Regions from separate parts of the Mesorhizobium sp. M0227 genome, predicted to be linked through region 1. Evidence: predicted binding sites of a transcription regulator. Region 1 holds the regulator's gene; each other region holds the start of a gene.
What was found. Region 1 encodes LexA, which represses DNA repair genes until DNA is damaged. Its sites were predicted from a motif close to TGTTCNNNNTGTGTTCNG; they were not measured.
Positions count from the first base shown of each region.

Region 1 (7,569 bases):
TCTTCGGGTAAATGAACGGCTGGCCGATGTGGTATTTGTAGGCCATCGCCGCGATCGTCGGCATCTTGGCGATCAGCCGCATGGAGGCAACCATGCGCTGGTAGGGGTCGGAGATGTCGGTGGAGTCGTGGTAGAAGGCCGACAGCGCGCCGACCACGCCGCACATCACCGCCATCGGATGCGCGTCGCGGCGGAAGCCGGTGAAAAAGCGCGACATCTGCTCATGCACCATGGTGTGGCGCGTCACGCGGTAATCGAAATCGTCCTTCTGCGCCTTGGTCGGCAATTCACCGTAGAGCAGGAGATAGCAGACCTCGAGGAAGTCGCCATGTTCGGCCAACTGGTCGATCGGATAGCCGCGGTGCAGGAGGATGCCGGCGTCGCCGTCGATGAAGGTGATTTCGGACTCGCAGCTTGCCGTCGAGGTGAAGCCGGGATCGTAGGTGAAAGCGCCGGTGGTGGAGTAGAGCGAGGCGATGTCGATGACATCAGGCCCGACCGAACCACTTCGCACCTTGAATTCATGGGTCTTGCCGGCGAATGCAAGCGTTGCCGTGGCCTCCTGGGTCTTGCCGCCCAAATCCATTTTTTTCGCAGCTTCGGTCATTGCAAACTCCTTCTTGTTTCCTCATGCCGGCAAAGGCAAAATTCTGCAGAGCGACACGTCGAAAATCACCGCAATGCGCGTATTCGCCACCGCATTTCAGGAGGTGCGTGCCAGATTGGGCCAAGGCCTAATGTTGCACTGCGAAACCCGCCTTTCAATGCCAATCTTCTTGGGCCAGTTTGCTCCTAATCGATTTGATCTGAGATGCGCGCCAGGCTTTCCTCGCGGCCGAGCACGGCGAGCACATCGAACACGCCCGGCGAGGTGCTTTTGCCGGTCAAAGCGGCGCGCAAAGGCTGGGCCACCGCGCCGAGTTTGTGACTGCCGGCCGCAGCCACCTCACGGATCGCCGCCTCCGCCGAGGCGGCTGTCCAGTCACTCGCAAGCCCGTTCAAAGCTTCGTGAGCACTGCGCAGGATCTTGCGGGCATCGTCGGTGAGCAGAAGGGCCGCCTTGTCGTCGATCGGCAGCGGTCGCGTGGCAAACAGGAAGGCCGCGCCGTCGACGAGCTCGACCAGCGTCTTGGCGCGCTCCTTCAGGCCCGGAAGCGCTGCCAGCAACTGCGCCTTGGTGCTGTCGTTCAGGCGTGCTGCGATCGCCGGGCCACCTTCGAGATAGGGCAGGGTGGCGATGAAGATGTCGAACAGCTCGGCATCGCTCATGCGGCGCATATGCGCGCCGTTGATCGCTTCCAGTTTGGCGAAGTCGAAGCGCGCCGCGCCCTTGTTGACATCGCCGATGTCAAACCACGAGATCATATCCTTGATCGACATGATCTCGTCGTCGCCATGGCTCCAGCCAAGGCGCGCCAGGTAGTTGAGCAGCGCCTCCGGCAGGTAGCCCATGGCGCGATAGGCCTCGACGCCAAGCGCGCCGTGCCGCTTCGACAGCTTGGCGCCATCGGCGCCGTGGATCAGGGGGATATGCGACATGGACGGCACGTCCCAGCCCATGGCGTTGTAGATCACGGTCTGGCGAGCGGCATTGGTCAGATGATCGTCGCCGCGAATGATATGGGTGACGCCCATATCATGATCATCGACGACGACGGCATGCATGTAAGTGGGATTGCCGTCAGAACGCAGGATGATGAAGTCATCGAGATCTTTGTTGGGAAAGCGCACCTCGCCCTGGACACGGTCATGGACGATGGTCTCGCCTTCGGTCGGCGCCTTGATGCGGATGGCGCCCTTGACGCCTGCGGGCGCCTCAGAGGGGTCGCGGTCGCGCCAGCGGCCGTCATAGCGGGGCGGCAGCCCCTTGGCTCTGGCAGCCTCGCGCATGGCCTCCAGTTCGGCTGGCGTGGCATAGCAATAATAGGCCATGCCCATGCGCACGAGCTCCTCGGCCACCTCGCGGTGGCGCGGCGCACGCTCGAACTGTGACACCGGCTCGCCGTCCCAGCTCAGGCCAAGCCAGGAAAGCCCGTCGAGGATGGCAGCCGTCGCGGCTTCATTGGAGCGTTCACGGTCGGTGTCTTCGATGCGCAGCAGCATCGTGCCGCCAGTGTGCTTTGCATACAGCCAGTTGAACAGCGCCGTGCGCGCGCCGCCTATGTGCAGATAGCCGGTGGGCGAGGGGGCAAAACGGGTGACGACCTTGTCGGACATGAAACTCTCGGAAACCATCTGAAGCGGGTGCGGTTGCGCGGACTTTCGCGCGCCCGGCGTTCATGTAGCATAGGGTGTCGAGGGCGCAAGGGGCAGACCCGATGGCTGGACGAGGCTGGGGCTCGGATCAGGGCGAGGACGCTGCCATCGGCGTCAGCGAACGGTCCCTCTTTGCGCCTCTGCCATTGCCGTCGCCCCTCCTGCCGGATCCCGGCCAAGCGCCGTTACAAGCGGATGTCGCCGCCTCTGTTCCTGTTGCCGAAACCGGCAGGATCGTTCGCGTGCGCCGGCAAATCAGCCTGACATCACTGCCTCGCCTGCGCCACAGCGTGAACACGGCGGCGAGCCTGGAACTCGACCGGGGCGTGGCCTTCCTGCTGGTGCCGGTCTGCCTGGCGATCGGAGCGATCGGCTATTTTTCGCTGACGGCTGAACCCGACTTTGCGAGACCTGTCGCGGTTGTCATTCTGACGGGGATCTGTGCGCTGGTCTCGCGCTCATGGCCAAAGACCCATCTGTGTTTCATGGCGGCACTTTTGTGCGCCCTAGGACTGCTTGCTGCCAAGGTCGAGACGTGGCGTGCGGGCACACAAATGTTGGGCTCGGAAATTTCGACGCAAGTCACCGGCCGCGTCGTCTCGCTCGACCGGATGGAAACCGGCCGTATCCGGCTGACCATCGACGTGACATCGACCGCAAGACCGAAACTGCGCTATGCGCCGGAACGGGTGCGGCTTTCGGCACGCAAGATCCCGGCTGACGTGACCGCCGGCTCCCTCATCACCGGATATGCCAAGCTCTTGCCGCCGACCGGGCCGGTGCGGCCGGACAGCTATGACTTCTCCTTCGACAGCTACTTTGCCGGCATCGGTGGCAGCGGGTTCTTTCTCGGCAATCCAAAGCTTGTCGTCAACGATGACGGCGACATGCCGCTGCCGGCCCGAATTTCCTCTAGCGTGGAAAATGCCCGTGAAGGCATCGCCGACCATATCAGGGCGAGCGTCGGCGGCGCCGAAGGCGAGATCGCCGCGGCGCTGATCGTCGGCGTGCGCGCCGGCATTCCCGATGACATCAATGAGGCGATGCGACGTACCGGCATCTACCACATCATCTCCATTTCGGGACTGCACATGGCTCTGGTCGCAGGCACCATCATGGGTTTGCTGCGCGGCGCCTTCGCCTTGTTTACCGACTTTTCCGCGCGTCGCCCGGTCAAGAAGTATGCCGCCGCCGCCGCACTGTTCTCGATCGCGGCCTATCTCATCATCTCGGGAGTCGTCGTTGCCGCCGAGCGCAGCTTCATCATGCTGGCGGTGATGCTGATTGCCGTGCTGTTCGATCGAGCAGCACTCACCATGCGCAATCTGGCGATCTCGGCGATCGCCGTCATCGTGGTGTCGCCGCATGAGGTGGTCGGCCCGAGTTTTCAGATGTCGTTCGCCGCGACCGCGGCTCTGGTCGGCGCCTATGCCGGCTGGGCGGATCACCGCGCGGGAAAAGCAAGACCGCCGCCGCCAAAGCGATCCGTGCCCGGTTTCCTGACGCGAAAATTCCTGCTGGCGGCAACCGGCCTTGCCATGACCTCGATCATCGCGGGAAGCGCGACGACGCTGTTTGCCATCTGGCATTTTCAGCGTGTCTCGCCGCTCAGCCTGTTTGCCAATCTCGCGGTAATGCCGATCGTCACCGTCGTCATGTTCCTGGCCGTCGCCAGCGCGCTGTTGATGCCTTTCGGATTGGATTGGCCGGCTCTCTACCTGATGGGTAAGGGCCTGACGATGATGATCGCCATATCAGGCTGGATCTCCGAGCGTTCGCCTGTCGATGGGGTCGGGCTGATTTCGCAGCAGTCGGTCCTGTTGGTGGCAATTGCCCTGGTCATCGCGACAATGGCGACAACTTGGCTGCGGCTCGCTGCTCTGCCATTCGCGCTGGCAGGCTTGCTGACCGTCTCGGATACGCGCACGCCGGATGTGCTAATCTCGGAAGACGCCCGGCTGGTGGCGTTGCCGATCGGTGGCGGTGAGCTTGCCGTCAGCCGGGAACGGCCGAACGAATTCACCGTCGACAACTGGAAACGCGCCCTGACATCAGAAACCATCGTCGTGCCAGAGGTGTTCGACAACAGCGATGGGCAATTCGATGTCGCGGATGCCGTTGATCTGCCGCTGGGATCGCCGTTCTATTGCTCCTCAGGCGTTTGCGTGGCCAGGCACATGTCCGGTGCGATCATTGCCTATGTCGAGGACCGCAAGGACGCCTGGAAAGCCTGCGGCTTCGCCGAGCTGATCGTCATCAATGACGCCACCGCGTATGACGCCTGTCACAATCCGCTGGTTCTCGTCATCACCAAGCGGCAACTGGCTCGCAAAGGCAGTGCCGCGGTCTTCTTCGATCGCCAATCGGCGACCACGCCGGCGACGATCAGCTTCGCGGTGGACAGCCCATATCGGCCCTGGCACACGCAACGCAAATACTCTCGTGAGGCAAGGGGGCTGGCACCCTTCAAGAAACCGGAGAAGCCAGCGGCCAACCCACAGCCGCCTCAGTAGCGGCGGATCAGGCCGACGAGCTTGCCTTGCACCTTGACCCTGTCCGGGCCGAAAATACGGGTTTCATAGGCCGGATTGGCGGCTTCGAGAGCAATCGAAGCGCCCTTGCGGCGGAACCGCTTCAGCGTCGCTTCCTCTTCATCGACCAGCGCCACGATGATCTCGCCGGGGCTCGCCGTGTCGGCATTGCGGATGATGACGGTGTCGCCGTCGAAGATACCGGCCTCGATCATCGAGTCTCCCTTGACCTCCAGCGCATAGTGGGCGCCGCCCATGATCATGTCCGGCGGCACCGAGATCGAATGCGTCTGATGCTGGATGGCATCGATCGGCACACCGGCAGCGATACGGCCCATGACCGGGATCGACACGGCGGAGACCGCATCGTCATCATTGCCGGGCGAGGGCATCCGCGAAGGCGCCGGCTTGATCTGCCGGCCAAGGGCGCCACCCTGACCGAGACTGCCCTGGATGACGCTTGGCGAAAACTTCTTTGCCGCGTTGAGACCGGGCGCGATCGAGTCCGGCAATCGCAGCACTTCCAGCGCGCGTGCCCGGTTGGGCAACCGGCGAATAAAGCCGCGCTCCTCAAGTGCGGTGATCAGCCGATGAATCCCGGATTTGGAGGCAAGGTCAAGCGCCTCCTTCATCTCGTCGAAGGATGGCGGAATGCCGCTCTCCTTCAGGCGTTCATGGATGAACATCAGCAGTTCATGTTGCTTGCGCGTCAGCATGGCGGCCCCCAGGTTACCTGAAACCAGAATCGAAAAACAAACCCAGAACAAACCCTATCTGTTCCAGTTGTGTTCTGCAACCGTTTAAAGTTTAATGAATTTGTTAAGGCTGCTGAAATTATTTGGCGCTTGCCAGCGGGTCGCGATCAACAGGCGCTAGGCACGGCGATGCGCCTGCTCACATTGAAATTATTATGGTTAATGACCTGTGGCTCATCCTCGACCCAAGGCTTGGCATTATTAGTCTATCGACCTCCACAAAGGACGATATCAATCTTCGGGACGTTCGTTTGCCGTGAACGAAACGGAGCCAAAACGCCAACGTCTGTTGGCATTTGTGGCTGGAAATTCAGCCCTCCGTCATCTGCCAAGGCAGTGAGGGCGGCGGCGGTGGATCGCGGGGATCGTTGCGTCAGGTAACGGCTTCCTTGACCGCGAAACGGCGGTCCTTCCATGCGCCCGTGCGCAGAATATCCTCCAGCACCTCAACCGCCAGCCACACATCCTTGTAGCCGACATAGAGCGGCGTGAAGCCGAAACGGATGGTCGATGGCGCACGAAAATCACCGATGACGCCGCGCTCGATCAGCGCCCGCATGATTTGATAGCCGTGATCGTGAAGGAACGACACCTGGCTGCCGCGCCTGGTCGCGTCGCGGGTGGTCTCCAGCGTGAGACCGTAGGCGCCGCACCTGGCTTCGACGAGCTGGATGAACAGTTCTGTCAACGCGACACTCTTCTTTCGCAATGCCGCCATGTCGACGTCATTCCAGATGGCAAGCGCGCCTCTGAGCGCCCGCATCGACAGGATCGGCTGAGTGCCGCACAAAAAGCGGCGGATGCCGGTGCCGGCAACATAACCCCGTTCGAAGGCAAAGGGCCGCGCATGGCCCCACCAGCCGCTGAGCGGCTGGCTGATATCGCCGTGGTGGCGCTGCGCGGCATAGATGAAGGCCGGTGCGCCCGGACCGCCGTTGAGGTACTTGTAGGTGCAGCCGATGGCGAAATCGGCATTTGCGTGATCGAGCTCGACGGGCAGGGCGCCGGCGGTGTGGCAAAGATCCCAGACGATCAGCGCTCCGGCCGCATGAGCTTTGCGCGTCAGCGCCGCCATGTCGCGCAGTTCACCCGATTTGTAATTGACGTGATTGACCAGCACCACCGCGACGTTTTCGTCGATCAGCTCTTCGATGGTCGGCGCGTCGACACCCGCGAGGCGCAGCAGGACGCCATCCCGGGTCGAGGCCACGCCTTCGGCGATGTACAGGTCGGTGGGAAAACTGTCACCTTCGGCGACGATGGCCGACCGGCCGGGCCGCATCTCCATCGCCGCGTGCAGCACCTTGTAGATGTTGGTCGATGTCGTGTCGCAGACAACGGTCTGGCCGGCCGCGGCTCCTATCAGGCGTCCGAGCTGGTCGCCGAGTTCGATTGGCATCTCGAACCATCCGGCCGTGTTCCAAGCTCGGATGAGATCCTGGGCCCATTCTTGGGTCGCCGCCTGCTGCAGCTCGCTGAAAACGGCATGAGACGCTGCCCCCAGTGAATTGCCGTCGAGATAGATCATCCCCTCCGGCAGAATGAAACGGTCGCGCATGGCCCGCAGCGGATCCGTGGCATCCATCGCTTCGACTGCGGCGAGATCAGGAATTCCACTCATGGTCGGTCAGTCCCCGGTTGTTCGCGAAGGGTTTTCCGCCACAGCGCGTCCCCTCGGTGTGCCTGTTTTCATTTCGACGTCAGAGCCGGGTGCGGACCGTCCACAGCTCCGGGAACAGCACGACCTCGAGCATTTTCTTCAGATACGAAGCACCCGACGTGCCGCCGGTGCCGCGTTTCAGGCCGATGATGCGCTCCACCGTGGTGACGTGGTTGAAGCGCCAGCGGCGGAAGTAGTCCTCGAAGTCGACCAGCTTCTCGGCCAGTTCGTAGAACATCCAGTAGCGCTGCGGATCGCGGTAGATGGTCTGCCAGGCGACCAGCACCTCTTCATTCTCGGTTCGCGTCTCACGCCAGTCCGTGCGCCTGGCATCGGCACCGATGTCGAATCCGTTGCGCGCCAAAAG
Region 1 is NZ_JAMYSJ010000022.1:24,809-32,377, forward strand. It holds gene gltA (citrate synthase) at 1-607, opposite strand, end outside; gene gltX (glutamate--tRNA ligase) at 793-2,217, opposite strand; gene NKJ00_RS24305 (ComEC/Rec2 family competence protein) at 2,319-4,769, shown strand; gene lexA (transcriptional repressor LexA) at 4,763-5,503, opposite strand; gene kynU (kynureninase) at 5,916-7,163, opposite strand; gene kynA (tryptophan 2,3-dioxygenase) at 7,243-7,569, opposite strand, start outside.

Region 2 (7,569 bases), on a different contig from region 1:
CGAGCGTGTCGGCGCGGCAGATCATCTTGTAGACCTGCTTGTCCTCCGGCGGCAGGGTGGCCAGCACATAGGGCTGCCCATACGGGTCCCTCGCCTTTGGATAATGCTCAGTGAGCAAGGTGAAGGCGCGTTGCAGGCAGGTCAGCATGCCGAGCGCCAGCACGTCCACTTTCAGGATTTTCACTGCGTCGAGATCATCCTTGTCCCACTCCACCATCTTGCGCTGGTCCATCGCCGTCTTGACGATGGGCACGATCTCATCGAGCCGGTCCCTTGTGATGACGAAGCCGCCGACATGCTGCGACAAATGGCGGGGAAACCCCATGATCTCGTTGGCGCGTTCCATCACATGCCGAGACACCGGATCGGTGCGGTCGAGGCCGCCGGCGCGGGCTTCCTTCTCGCCGAGCTCCGAGGTCGACCAGCCCCAGATCGAGCCGGAAAGGGACGTCCTGATATCCTCGGACAGGCCCATTGCCTTCGACACTTCGCGCAGCGCCGACCGGCCGCGATAGCTGATGACGGCGGCGGCAAGTGCTGTGCGCTTGCCGCTGTATTTCGTATAGATGTATTGCATCACCTCTTCGCGTCGCTCATGCTCGAAGTCGACGTCGATATCCGGCGGCTCGTTCCTCTCCTCGGAAATGAAGCGCTCGAAGAGCGTATCGATCTTGTCGGGTCCGACTTCGGTGATGCCGATGCAGAAGCAGATGATCGAATTGGCGGCCGAACCACGTCCTTGGCAGAGAATGCCCTGGCCACGGGCGAATTTGATGATGTCGTAGACGGTCAGGAAATAGCGGGCGTAGTTGAGGCGCTCGATGAGAGTGAGCTCTTCCTGGATGCGCTTGATCACCGAATCCGGCACACCCGCCGGATAGCGGTTGGCCGCTCCCTCCCGAGCCAGCCGCTCCAGTTCAGCCTGTGGGCCAAGACCCGATTCCGTCGGCTCGTTCGGATAATTGTACTGAAGGTCGCTCAACGAAAAGGTCAATTCTTCCGCAAACCGCAAGGTCTCGGCCAATGCTTGCGGATGCCTGCGGAACAGGCGCGCCATCTCCATCGGTGGCTTCAGATGGCGCTCAGCATTGGCGGTGAGTTGCAGCCCGACCTCGGCGACGGGGGTGTTGAGGCGGATCGCGGTCAGCACGTCCTGCAGCGGGCGCCGTTCGGCGGTGTGATAGAGAACGTCGTTGGTCGCCATCAGCGGAATACCGACGCTCTCGGCAAGAGCCGCGGCCTGCTCGATGCGGAAACGGTCATTGCCGGCGTAGTCGGGCGAAACGGCCAGACGGAGATTTCTGCCGAAACGATCCTTGAGCAGCCGAAGCAAGGCGAGACCGTCCTGCGCCCCCGCCGACAGACCGGGCAGGACCGCCAGCGACATCAGGTCACCCCATTCGAGGAGGTCGCCGCGCTGGAGAAGGGTGGCGCCTTTTTCGTTCTCGTCGCGCAGATTGGCTTGGGTGAGCATGCGGCAGAGATGTCCCCAGCCCTTGCGGTCCTGGGGATAGGCGAGGATGTCCGGCGTGCCGTCGCCAAAAACCAGCCGGCAGCCGGGATGATAGGAGAGTTTTTCGACCTTGGCCTGCTGCCAGGCGCGCACCACGCCGGCCACCGTGTTGCGGTCGGCAAGCCCGATCGCCGAGAAGCCCAGGAGCTTGGCCGCGACCACCAGCTCCTCCGGCTTGGAGGCGCCGCGCAGGAAGGAGAAATTCGACTGGATGCCGAACTCGGCATAGGGGATGACGGTCAGCGCGTTCATGCGAAGACACCATGCATGAACCAGCGCGGCGGGACCTGCGTGTTGCCATAAAGACCTTGCCGGTAGAGCCAATAGCGGCGGCCGTCGGCGTCCTCGATACGGAAATAGTCGCGGGTTGACGTGATCGGGTCGCTCGCTGCCTCGCGCCACCATTCGGCGGCGATGCGTTCCGGCCCTTCGGCGCGCGTGACCCGGTAGAGCGCGCGCCGCCAGCGGAAGTTCAGCGGTGGTCCTTCCGGCATTTCAGTGGCCGGCACATCGATGGGTTCGGGCGAGCGGAACAGCCGGATCGGCCGTTCCGGCGGAAATATGGTTTTTGGTGCCTGCAGCCTGTCCGGCTTCTTCGGCGGCGTGGTCCGGCGTGGCGCTTCGGTGAAGGGGATCGTGGCGACGGCACGCTCCGGCAGATGGCTTTCGACCGCGACCGGCCGGAGAACCGCGCCCTCGCCGAGCCGGGCGCGGATGCGGTCGGCGAACAGCGCGATGTCGGCACCGTCGTCGGCCGTTTCGCCAGTCAGATCGGCCTGCTGCATGTCGAAGGTGGCTGCCGCCAGCACCGAAAGCCGCACCAAGTCGAAGCCATAACCGGCATCGATATCCTGTTCGAGCGCGGCCAGCCGCTCATGGAACAGTTTCTGGATCAGCATGGGTTCGCGCATCGGCCGCGAGGTGCCGAGCGCGATGCGGCTGACGGCGCCGTCGACCCGAAAGAGCAGCAGCGCCAGTGTCCTGGCACCCTCGCCGCGGCGCTCGAGATCGGTTTTCAAGGTCGCCGCCAGCATGCCCACCAGCCGTTCGATGTCCTCGGTCAGGGTGATGGGTTCGGCGAGGTGGCGTTCGACCGAAAGCGGCGCGACGGGAAGGCGCGGCGAGACTGCCTCGTCGAGGCGGCCAAGCGCCTGATCGAGGCGCAGGAGCAGCAAGGTGCCAAAGCGGCGGGCGAGCGGCGCGCGCGGTGCCGCCATGACGGCGCCCGCCGTGCGCAGGCCGACGCTTTCCAGGCTGGTGCGGGTCGCCGGTTCGATGCGCAGCGCGGCCAGCGGCAGGGGTGCCAGCAGCGCTTCCTCCTCGCCTGACACAACGATGCGGTCGCCGCAAAACCGTGCCGCCGCCCAGGCCGCGCCCGGCGTCGCGGCAAGCCCGGCACGGACATCGAAACCCTGATGGAAGAAGCGCGACAGGATGTCGTCCAGCATGGCACGTTCGCCGCCGAACAGATGGGTGCAGCCGGTGACGTCGAGAAACAGGCCGTCCGCGCCATCCAGCGCCACCAGCGGGGTGTAGCGGTCGCACCAGTCGGCAAGGCCTTCGAGCAGGCGGCGGTCGGCTTCCGGATCGGCCTCGACGATGTCGATCGACGGATGCATGGCGCGCGCATCGGCGATGCCCATGTCGCGCTTCAGGTGCAGCGCCTCAGCCCGCTCGTCGAGGGCCGAGATGCGCTGTGCGTTGCGGTCGCGATGGCTGATCACGAGCGGCGGGTGAGATGGGTGATCCGACGGCCGGGAACGCCAGGACCGCCCCAGACGCTGGCGCAGGACCCTTTCCGCCGCCAGATAGGGAAACCACAGGGACAGGATTCTTTGGCCGGTTTCTTCCCCCACCTGCTCTTTCGTCGCCCGCTCTTTCGTCGAATGCGCATTCATCGGGATTCCACTCCAGTGTGAATTGTCCAGGCAGGGCCGTGCGGCTCTTGCCGATGGTGAGGGTGAAGGCCGGGCGGCCGATCGAGCCGGCCAGCGGCCCGGCGATGGTGTCGCGCGGCACCGCCGGTGCCGACGTGACGATGAGGCGGACGGGTGCCGCCGTCGGTTCGGGCTCGGCCGCCTGCCGCAGCAGGAACACCGGGCGGCCGGCCGCTTGCGCCCTTGCATGCAGCCGGCGTGTCGCGGTCAGGTCAAGCCGCTGCGGATTGCCGCGAATTTCGAGGATGACCGCGGCGAGCGCCGTCATCCGGGCCGCCTCCTCGGCGACCCACAGCGCATCGACAAGTCTCGGTGCCTCGGAAAACAGCAATTGCTCCGGCTCGATGCCGAACGAGGCGTGAAGCCCCCTGGCATAGGGAAAGCCGGCCTCGCGAAAGATCTCCGATGTGCCAATCCACAGCACCGGCAGCCCCGGCGTTTGCTTGAGGATCAGGCTTGTGAGCGACAAAGCGAAGCCGGCGACGGCCCCGGCATCGCGGGTTTGCGTGCCATGGATTTCGCTCAGGGCGGCCTTCGGCAGGCCGCCGCTCAGGGCGGCGTCGAGGCGCTCGACGCCAACAGGCAGGAACGCATCCGGCAACGCCGCGGCAATGCCACGCCGGACGATTGTGAGATCGGTGTTGACGTCGGCATCAAAGGGCGCGGCGGCCGGCGCAGCCAAGCGCTCGGGCAGCGTTCCCTCGATTTTCGCGATCTGGCGGCGCAGGGCAAAAACAGTCTCCCGCGCCACAGCGGTCATCGCCATGACGGTCAGCTTCCACTCACATTGTTCCTGTTATGTTCTCTATAGATTCCAGAGCGCATCCCAAGAGTCAAGCAGACACATAGGGAATTTATTCCTCTCGGCATGGATGGCGCAGGCGCATCGGCCCGTGTCATTTGCCGATTACGGTGCGAAAGCCTATATGCCGGGATCAAAGGACAAAGCATGGCCCGCATCTACAAGACCCGCACCTGGCACGACGAACTCTCGCCCTCGATGGACGAAATGGAGTTCCTGGCGCTGGAGGCGTACGCCCATCTGCCGGAGGATTTTCGCAAGCTGACCGGCGAGATCGTCATCCAGATCGCCGAATTCCCGACCGACGAGATCATGGACGATCTGTCGCTAGAAACGCCGTTCGACCTGCTCGGCCTGTTTGAGGGACGCGGCATCGCCGAGCGCTGGAATCCGCAGACCGGCGAAGGCCCGAACCGGATCACGCTCTACCGCCGCGCCATCCTCGACTACTGGTCCGAGAACGAAGAGACGCTGGGCGACATCGTCACCCACGTGCTGATCCACGAGATCGGCCACCATTTCGGCCTGTCGGACGATGATATGGAGAAGATCGAAGAGGCGGCGGAATAGCTGGTTCTGCGTCGCGTGAAATGTCCATTCCTATCCAGTCGGTCCAGAACCCAGCGGCGGCAAGGGTTTCTGGGATCTCGCTTCAGATAGGTTGGTCATTCGGCTGATGAAAAGATGCAGCGCCTTGCGCACGGCGAGCGATGGCGGCTCGGACGGATGCCACTCCGGAAAATGACCATCAACCACCATTCGTGCCAACCCATAGACAAAGGCACGAGCGGCAAGAACCAGATGATCGAAATCCGCGTTCGCAGCCAGTTGACCCTGGTGTTGCGCTTGGGTCAGCAGGTCGATCATCTTCCGGCGAATGGCCTCATTCTGACCGCGAAGACTGTCCGACGCGTCGAAATCAATCAGGGTTCGGGAACTGATGATCTGGAAATGCGTGGGATTGGCGATCGCCCATTCCAGATAGCCTTGTCCGATTGCTTCGAAGGCCACGATGGGATCCGCGCTGTCGACTGCTGAAAGTGCATTGGCAACGGCCTCTGTCAGCCGGTTCATGGCCTGTTCGGCGACCGCGGTCAGCAGCGCTGTTTTCGACTGAAAATGCCGGAAGGGGGCGCCGGGGGAAACGCCGGCCCGCTTTGCGGCTTCGCGCACGCTTACATTGTCGGGGCCGCCTTCCTCGACAAGTTGAATTGCAGCATCGATCAACGTGTCCCGCAAATGGCCATGGTGGTAGCCGGTGCGGTGAGGCGTCTTGGCGTTTGCCATCTCTTCTCCTTCGTTTTCGTTCCGGAGGCCTGCTTCACGCATCTGTAGCACGATCCGCGATTTATGTAATCACTGTTTACAATGCAGGCAAGAGCATGTAAGCAGTGATTACAGATGGGATCGGAACAAGCCTGCGGTCTTCGCGGCTCCCGTTTTCCCGGATGAGGAAACGAAGATGCTTGCCAGAACCGCCGAACCCCGCCGTCCGCAATCGCTCATTTCGCTGAGGAGTTCAGCCGAAGAACCTCAGCGCAAAGAGAATTCCACGACCATCCAGTCGAGCGCGGCTGTGCCCAGCGCTACGCTTTATCGGCTTGCCTCCGCGGCCGGCGTCGGAAGCGCGCTTATTCTCCTGGTCAACGCGGCCAAACGCAGCTCGCTCATCGCGACCACCGATCTGACGCAACTTCTCGCACCGGTCGCCGAGATATTGGCGCTTGGTCTTGTCGTCGGCCTGTTTCTTGCGTTTGGCCGGCGCGCGGGCCTGTTCGGCACCATCGCGTTTGTCATCAACTTCGTTGCACTGGCAAGTTTGGTCGGTGTGGAAGTGGTGATCAATCTGGTATTTTCGAAACTTCCGCTGACAACCATCATCGAGCTGCGCGCCGGCCCTCTCGGACTGGCTTTGGTCGTCAGTTCGTTCCTTTTTCTGCTTGGGACACTTGCGTTTGTAATCTCTCTTGTCGTTGCAAGAGGCGTTCCGCGCATTCCACTCGCCCTCTATTTCATTGGCGCAGTGCCTATCGCGCTCCGTGCGTTCGTGCCGGAGTGGGCTCTTGACCTGGGCCTGGTGACGCTTGCGGCAGCCATCGCCTGGCTGGCCGGCTGGCTGTGGATGCGAGCGGAGCCTACCAGTCGCTGAGCTTCGTATCGGGTCCGTATTCCTGGCCGTCTATATCCTTGACCACGGCCTGGCCGCAACGCATCGCTTTGGCCTTCTTGTCGTAGGCATAGGTCGGCGAGCCGAACAGGTGCCAGCCCTTGTTCAGCGCCGCCGTCACCTTGTGGCAGAAGCTGGCATCGTCCGGAGCGGACAGAAAGCGGTAGAGTTTCATTGTTCAATTCCTGTCGTGAGTAGCTATAGCTCGCCCGCATCCATCGAGCATTTATGACCCGATGGCGGCTGCCTTCGCCAGCAGTTTTTCGGCCTGCGCCAAGTGCAGCCGCTCGACCATCCTGCCGTTCAGCGCGATCACGCCCTTGCCGGCATTTTCCGGCAGCGCGAAGGCTTCCTTCACCGAGCGCGCCTCGGCCACCGCTTCCATGGACGGCGCAAAGGCTCGGTTCGCGGCTTCGATCTGGGCCGGGTGGATAAGGCTCTTGCCGTCGAACCCCATGGCTGCGGCTTCCGCGCATTCATGTGTGAAAGCGTCGAGGTCACGAAAATCGTTGGAGACGCCGTCGAGCATGTCGATGCCGCCGGCGCGCGCGGCCAGCACCATCTGCATCAGCCATGGCACGAGGTAGCGTCGATCAGGCGTTGCCAGAATGCCGGTCTCCTTGACCAGATCATTCGTTCCGGCAACGAAACAATTTAGCCGCGAGGCCGGATCACGGCCAAGCTCGGCGATGGCGCCGATGTTGAGCAGCGCCTTGGGCGTCTCGATCATCGCCCATAGTTTCACGCTATCGGGGACAAAATTGTCGTCAAGCACATCGCCGGCCTCGAGCAGGTCGCGCGGCGTGTCGACCTTGGGCAGAAGGATGCCGTCGGGCTCACAGCTTGCGGCAGCCAGCAGGTCGTCGGCGCCCCATTCGCTTGATATCGCATTGATGCGCACGATCATCTCGCAGCGTCTGCCAATATGGCTGGCAACGGGATGGCCGGCGAAAATGCTGGCCAGTTTTTCGCGGGCAGTGATCTTGTCGGCCGGAGCGACGGCGTCTTCCAGGTCGATGATGATTGCGTCGCAGGCAAGCTGCGCGATCTTGGCCAAGGCCTTGTCATTGGAGGCCGGGATGTAGAGCACGGAGCGGCGCGGGCGATAGGTTTCCATGGGTGATCTATGCCGCCTGCGGGCGGTCGAGGC
Region 2 is NZ_JAMYSJ010000037.1:9,327-16,895, reverse strand. It holds gene NKJ00_RS29445 (error-prone DNA polymerase) at 1-1,765, opposite strand, end outside; gene NKJ00_RS29440 (DUF6504 family protein) at 1,762-3,237, opposite strand; gene NKJ00_RS29435 (ImuA family protein) at 3,179-4,216, opposite strand; gene NKJ00_RS29430 (metallopeptidase family protein) at 4,400-4,822, shown strand; gene NKJ00_RS29425 (TetR/AcrR family transcriptional regulator) at 4,853-5,539, opposite strand; gene NKJ00_RS29420 (hypothetical protein) at 5,715-6,401, shown strand; gene NKJ00_RS29415 (DUF1737 domain-containing protein) at 6,388-6,594, opposite strand; gene NKJ00_RS29410 (HpcH/HpaI aldolase/citrate lyase family protein) at 6,646-7,536, opposite strand.
Region 2: the regulator LexA is predicted to act here: its motif matches at 4,239-4,256, upstream of NKJ00_RS29435 (ImuA family protein).

Region 3 (7,569 bases), on a different contig from region 1:
GCCTGTCTCGGTTTCGATGCGGTGCGCGGCAAAAGCTGTCCGTATGGCCTCGGCGGTGGCCTCCACCGTTTCGGGCAAGGTCCGCTTCAGCACCAGCGCGAATTCCTCGCCGCCCATGCGCGCGGCGACGTCGCCCGGGCGGAGATTGCCGGCGAGTTCCCGTGCGAACACCTTCAGCACCTCATCGCCGGCGGCGTGGCCGAATTCGTCGTTGACGGCCTTGAAGTTGTCGAGATCGAAGACGACCACCGCCGTGAAGGCGCCGACCGGCGCATCGCCGTGCAGGTCGAACAGGGCGCGGCGGTTGAGCAGGCCGGTCAGCGGGTCGGTCAGGGCATTGTGGCGGTGATGCCGGGCCAGACGTCCCTGGTTCAGGGCCAGGGAAAGCGCCCCGATCCCGGTCATGCTGGCGATGACGATGATGAGGCTCAGTTCCTCGGCCCAGTTGCTTGGCGCATGTCCAAGGACCAGCTTTCCATCCAAGGCTAGAACCATGGCGCAGAGAGCGAAGGATGCGGCCGTGGCGGAATAGAGCGCGGTGATACCGATCGTCAGGGCAGGGGCTTCGTCGCGGCCTTTCCAGTATTCGACCGCCGTTGCGAACAGAAGCAAGGCGGCGAAGGCATTTTCGAACATGAAGCCCAGCCCGTCATAGCCTAGAGCCATCGGAGGCAACGTCACGGCCAGCGAAATGGCGCTGCCAAGCACCGTTCGCGGCACTGGCGAGCCGCCGGTTCTGAACTGGTAGGCCGCGCCCAGCATTGTCGAGAAACCGAGCAGGAGGAAAGCCAGCGTGGCGATGCCGAGCAGGCGCCCGGGCATATCGATATAGGCGTCATAGACAAAAATATCGCCGACCACGAACACCAGACTGATCGCCCATGTCAGCAGGAATTTCTCCGAGCGAGCGGTCAGCCACATGCCAAACAATGTCAGGCTCAGGCAGGCAGCGGAAAAACCGACAGCCAGCAGAAGTGAAGTGTAGTCGAGCGACATGCCCCTCGTCCTTGCCCGCGGCGGCCCAAATCTGCGACTGGTTCGGCTGGATTCATGCAGCAAGGAGGTATCGATAAGGTTACGACGGTAGCGAAGATGCCATGATTCCGCTGCGTCAGGGCACCGGCTGACCCTGGTCCACTCGCTTCATCAGTGCCATGGCGCCGAACGGCGCGCGCACCTTGCCCTCGGTGATGAAGTAGACGAACACGTCGCGCGGCTTGACCGGCGCATCGGTGGCGGGGTCGGCGCGCCGCAGGTCGGCCGGCTGCTTGCCTTGCGCCCAAATCTTTACCCGCGCGGCCCATTCATCGAGGCCTTTCGGCGTGTAGCAGTCGGGATTGTCATCGCTGCCGGTCTGCAGCCGGGCGTAGACGAAATCACCGGTGACATCGGCGATGTCGGGATATTTGGCATGGTCGGCGTAAACGATCGCGGCCTTGTATTTTCGGGCAAGTGCTGCGAATTCCGGCACGACAAAACTGTCGTTGCGGACTTCGAGCGCATGGCGCAGCCCAACGCCGTCCTGCTTTTCCGGCAGCAGTTTCAAAAAGGCTTCGAAATCGTCCGGATCGAATTTCTTGGTCGGCGCGAACTGCCACAGGATCGGCCCGAGCTTTTCACCGAGCGCGGCAACACCCGAGCCGAGGAAGCGCATCATCGATTCGCCGGCCTCGCCGAGCACGCGCCGGTTGGTGACGAAGCGGTTGCCCTTTAGCGAGTACACGAAACCGTCCGGCGCCTCGTTGGCCCATTTAACGAAGGTCGGCTCCTTGAAGCTGGAATAGTAAGTGCCGTTGACCTCGATGCTCGGCACCTGGCGAGTGGCGTAGTTCAGCTGCTTGGCCTTGGGAAGCTTGTCGGGATAGAAGGACGTATCCCAGGGCTCGAAGGTCCAGCCGCCCATGCCGGCGCGGATTGTTCCCGATGTGCTCATTGTCATCCTCCCAGTGCTGAAAAAATCAGGCCGCGGTGGTCTCATCGACGACTTTTGCCATGTCGACGAGCACCCATCCCGGCCGGTAGGGATTGGGCCGGCGACCCGTTTCGTGGAAACCGTAGGCCAGATAGAGCGCGATGTTCCGCTCCATCCTGGCGTTGGTGTAAAGCCGCACCTCGGGCAAGCGCCACAGCCGCGTCTGTTCGTCCGCGTGTTTGAGCAACGCAATACCGAAGCCTTTGCCCTGAAAGTCAGGAGAGACCGCGACGGAGAAGATCATCGCGTGATCGTCGTGCCGTTCCAGTGTGAGTACTCCGGCAATTTCGCTGCCGCTTTCCAACACCCACACCTCGCCGCGCGCGATGCGCGGCGTATAGTCTTCGGTGACTGGGATCGGCGGTGCGCCTAACAGTGCAGTGTAAGGCGCATAGGCCGCTTCCGTCAGCGAGACGACAGTTTGGAGATCACCGGCAAGCGCTCTTCTGATTTTCATTCAAAAGCTCTCCAGGCGCCAACCGGTCCGATCACTCCGCCGCTTCGCGCTTGCCTCCGGGGCGCCGCTCCAGAAGCTCCTTGAGGAACTGGCCGGTGTAGCTGCGCTTCTCGCGCACGATTGCTTCCGGCGTGCCGGAGGCAACCAGTTCGCCGCCGCCGTCGCCGCCTTCGGGGCCGAGGTCGAGCACCCAGTCGGCGGTCTTGATCACTTCGAGATTGTGCTCGATGACCACCACCGTGTTGCCCTGGTCGACCAGTTCATGCAGCACTTCCAACAGCTTGGCGACGTCGTGGAAATGCAGCCCGGTGGTCGGCTCGTCGAGGATATAGAGCGTCTTGCCAGTTGCCTTGCGCGACAGTTCCTTGGCGAGCTTGATGCGCTGCGCCTCGCCGCCGGACAGCGTCGTCGCCTGCTGGCCGATGTGGATGTAGCCGAGGCCGACCTGCTTCAGCGTTTCGAGCTTGTCGCGCACGCCGGGCACGGCGGCGAAGAAGTCGACGCCTTCCTCGACCGTCATGTCGAGCACGTCGGCGATCGACTTGCCCTTGAACACGACATCGAGCGTCTCTCTGTTGTAGCGCTTGCCGTGGCAGACGTCGCAGGTGACGTAGACGTCGGGCAAAAAGTGCATCTCGATCTTGATGACGCCGTCGCCCTGGCAGGCCTCGCAGCGGCCGCCCTTGACGTTGAAGGAGAAGCGTCCCGGCTGGTAGCCGCGCGCCTTGGCTTCGGGCAGGCCAGCGAACCAGTCGCGGATCGGCGTGAAGGCGCCGGTATAGGTGGCGGGATTCGAACGCGGCGTGCGACCGATCGGCGACTGGTCGATGTCGATGACCTTGTCGAGGAATTCGAGGCCCTCGATGCGGTCGTGGTCGGCCGGATGTTCGCGCGAGCCCATGATGCGGCGCGAGGCAGCCTTGAACAGCGTCTCGATCAGGAAGGTCGACTTGCCGCCGCCGGACACGCCGGTGACGGCGGTGAAGGTGCCGAGCGGTATTTCGGCGGTGACGTTCTTCAGATTGTTGCCGCGCGCGCCGACGATCTTCAGGCGGCGGTTCTTCTTCGCTTCACGTCGCACGCCGGGCGTCGCCACTTCGAGCGCGCCCGACAGGTATTTGCCGGTGATCGAATTGGGATTGGCCATCACCTGCTGCGGCGTGCCCTGGGCGATGATCTCGCCGCCATGGATGCCGGCGGCCGGGCCCATGTCGACGACATAGTCGGCATGCAGGATGGCGTCCTCGTCATGCTCGACGACGATCACCGTGTTGCCGATGTCGCGCAGATGCTTCAGCGTATCGAGCAGACGGGCATTGTCGCGCTGGTGCAGGCCGATCGATGGCTCGTCCAGCACATAGAGCACACCGGTAAGACCCGAGCCGATCTGCGACGCCAGCCGGATGCGCTGGCTCTCGCCGCCCGACAGCGTGCCGGAATTGCGCGACAGCGTCAGATAGTCGAGCCCGACATCGTTGAGGAAGCGCAGCCGCTCGCGGATCTCCTTCAAGACCCGCACCGCGATCTCGTTCTGCTTGTCGTTGAGCGACGCAGGCAGGTCGGTGAACCACTGGTCGGCCTTGCGGATGGAAAGTTCGGTGACTTCGCCGATGTGCTTGCCGGCGATTTTCACCGCCAGCGACTCGGGCTTCAGCCGATAGCCCTTGCAGACCGGGCAAGGCGTCGCCGACATGAAGCGCTCGATTTCCTCGCGCATCCAGGCGGATTCAGTCTCTTTCCAGCGCCGCTCGAGATTGGGGATGACCCCTTCGAAAGTCTTTGTCGTCTTGTAGGAGCGCAGGCCGTCATCATACTGGAAGGTGATCTCGCGCTCGCCGGTGCCGCGCAGAATGGCTTCCTGGGCCTCTTCGGTCAGGTCTTTGAACTTGTCGCCGAGCTTGAAGCCATAGGCCTTGCCCAGCGCTTCCAGCGTCTGCGCGTAATAGGGTGAGGTCGACTTCGCCCACGGGCTGACGGCGCCGTCGCGCAGCGAGATGTTCTCGTCCGGCACGATCAGATTGCCATCGATGGCGCGCTGGCTGCCGAGACCGTCGCAGGTCGGGCAGGCGCCGAACGGGTTGTTGAACGAGAACAGCCGCGGTTCGATTTCCGGAATGGTGAAGCCGGAGACCGGGCAAGCGAACTTTTCCGAGAACAGGATGCGCTCATGCGTCTCGTTCTTCGACTTGTTGACCGAATCCTCGCCGGTCTGGCTGGCATCGAGCGGCTTGTCGGCGAATTCGGCGACCGCCAGCCCATCGGCCAGCTTCAGGGCGGTCTCGATGGAATCGGCAAGCCGCGTCGCCAGATCGCCGCGCACGACGATGCGGTCGACGACGACGTCGAGGTCATGCTTGTACTTCTTGTCCAGCGCCGGCACGTCGGCGATTTCGTAGAAGACGCCATCGACCTTGACGCGCTGAAAGCCCTTTTTTTGCAACTCCAGCAATTCCTTGCGGTATTCGCCTTTGCGGCCGCGCACCATCGGCGCCAGGATGAACAGGCGCGTGCCTTCCTCGATCGCCAGTACGCGGTCGACCATCTGCGAAACCGTCTGGCTCTCGATCGGCAGGCCGGTGGCCGGCGAATAGGGGATGCCGACGCGCGCAAAAAGCAGCCGCATATAGTCGTAGATCTCGGTGACGGTGCCGACCGTCGAACGCGGGTTCTTCGAGGTGGTCTTCTGCTCGATGGAAATGGCGGGCGACAGGCCGTCGATCTGGTCGACGTCAGGCTTCTGCATCATCTCAAGGAATTGCCGCGCGTAGGCCGACAGGCTTTCGACGTAGCGGCGCTGGCCTTCGGCATAGATCGTGTCGAAGGCAAGCGATGACTTGCCGGACCCCGACAGGCCGGTCATGACAATCAGGCTGTCACGCGGCAAGTCGAGATCGACATTCTTCAGATTGTGTTCGCGCGCCCCGCGAATGGAAAGATATTTATGGTCGGCCATAGCCGGTCGCCGCCTCAGAATCTGGAATTTCCTGGAATGGCGGGTTTTCCCGGCCATCCCCTATGTAGGTAGTTTTGCCGCCACGTCGAGAGACGCCACAATTCCCGACCAAAGCGTTTAACCGTCTTTCGCGTGAACGGGCAAGCGGAAAGAACAAAGGCCGAACACGCTCCTGACAAAGCTGTGCAAAAGCTGACCTGCACGTAACCTCCCGGCGATCACATTTTTCGGTAACCGGCTATTGATGGTTGACGCCACCAGCTGACGGGAGCAGTCTCCAGCAGTCAACGAAGACGGCCGTCTTTCGATGGCCTCGCCGCCCAAAGGCGGCCTGCGAGACGCCGCAGGCATTTGCGATTTGTGCTTCGTGACGACAACGTCGCAATGGACAAAGGAGCGGAGCTATGACGCCACCGGATCGTCCCATAGGGTTCCAGTTGTTACTGGAGCGGCGGCAGGCATAAGTGCCAGGGTTTAGCGTTTTCGCCACCCGACAAACCGTGACCTGCCATATCCCCGTAAAAATCAGAGACTGTTAGTCGGATCGTCGGTTGAACGCCGCGTTGCATCCGAAATCAAATGCCGGCAGTACACTCCCGGTAGAGATTGGATTTGAGATCCAAAAAGGCCCCGTCCGTTTGCGCAAAGCACGGCGGGGCCGTTTTCATGTGCGGATTGTCTGTTTGGCGCAACGCAGCACGCGCCGACAGACTGTCAGTGGCGCGGCGGCCCGATCGAGCCGGCGCCGACATCGACGGTGATGCTGCCGGAAATCCTGACATCCGTATCGCCGATCTTGAACTGGCCGTTGCCGGGAAACGCGTCGTCGGACTCCGGAGCCGGCTTGGCGATGCGGTAGTCACCGGTTACGCCGGGCAGGGCGCCTTTTTGCGTTGACGGCGAACTGTCTTCGGCAAGTGCCGCGCCGCTGGTGAGGCCCCCAATGGCGAGCGCTATAACGGCGATGACGCGGTGCAATGATCTGGACTGATGAGTGTCGGTCATCCCAAGACTATAGTGGCGCGCCGCCGATGGAACCAGACCGGCATCGTCAAATCTTCGACAGCCGGACGTACTCCGATCCGGCCCTGGCTCACGCCGCCTTTTTTCGCGTGTCGAAAACATGGTCGACGATGCCCCATGCCTGGGCCTCGCGGGCGGTCATGAAGTGGTCGCGGTCCAGCGTGCGCTCGACCTCTTCATAGCTGCGGCCGCAATGCTGCGCGTAGAGTTCGGCCATGTGCCGTTTCGTCCGGCCGATGCGCTCGGCATGGCGCTGGATGTCGGAGGCCTGGCCCTGGAAGCCGCCCAGCGGCTGGTGCAGCAGGATGGTGGCGTTCGGCAGGGAAATTCGGCGCCCCGGTGTGCCTGCCATCAGCAGGAACGAGCCCATCGATGCGGCAAAGCCCATGCATACGGTCGACACCGGGCAGCTGATGTATTGCATTGTGTCGTAGATGGCGAAGCCGCTGGTGACCACGCCGCCCGGCGAGTTGATGTAGAGCGAGATCTCCTTGTCGGGATTGTCCGATTCCAGCGACAGAAGCTGCGCGCAGACCAACGCCGAGATGTCGTCGTTGATCTCACCGTTGATGAAGATGATGCGCTCGCGCAGCAGCCGCGAAAAGATGTCGAAGGCGCGCTCGCCGCGGCTCGATTGCTCGATAACCATCGGCACCAGACTGGCAACACCGCTCATTATCTCTCTCCGTCCGTTTTGTTTTCAGGCCGCGCGAAGCAGGAGGCGAGGCGTGTTTGCGGCGATTGGCTTAGATGACCTGTTTGCACCGAGCGAAACCCGGCAGCCGGCGCCTGCCATGGCGACGGCAGGCATGGCCTTGCGGGCAAAGCCGTCATGGACGACACGCAGATGCGTGCCGCCGGAAACGGTTCGGGCAAGTGTGAAGGTGACAATGCTGTCCAATGGGCTGTCGAGCGGATCCTGCCGCGCGGCGTCGCCTGGCTGCTCCCGCCAGGAATAGCGCAGCAGCTTCTCGGGATCGGCGTCGAGGATTTCGCATTCGATCGACGCGCCCGTTCCGGCGAAGGCAAAACGGTTGCCGATCTCGGGTCTCATGTCGTTCGGCATCATCCAGGCGGCCAGCAATTCCGGTACGGTCAGGGCCCGCCATACCTTTTCCGGCGGCTCGGCAAGCTCGTACTCGAACTCGAGCGCATCCGGGGCGT
Region 3 is NZ_JAMYSJ010000031.1:52,992-60,560, reverse strand. It holds gene NKJ00_RS28005 (GGDEF domain-containing protein) at 1-996, opposite strand, end outside; gene NKJ00_RS28000 (DUF72 domain-containing protein) at 1,112-1,933, opposite strand; gene NKJ00_RS27995 (GNAT family N-acetyltransferase) at 1,959-2,429, opposite strand; gene uvrA (excinuclease ABC subunit UvrA) at 2,461-5,382, opposite strand; gene NKJ00_RS27985 (hypothetical protein) at 6,097-6,387, opposite strand; gene NKJ00_RS27980 (ATP-dependent Clp protease proteolytic subunit) at 6,476-7,081, opposite strand; gene NKJ00_RS27975 (SRPBCC family protein) at 7,106-7,569, opposite strand, start outside.
Region 3: the regulator LexA is predicted to act here: its motif matches at 5,532-5,549, upstream of uvrA (excinuclease ABC subunit UvrA).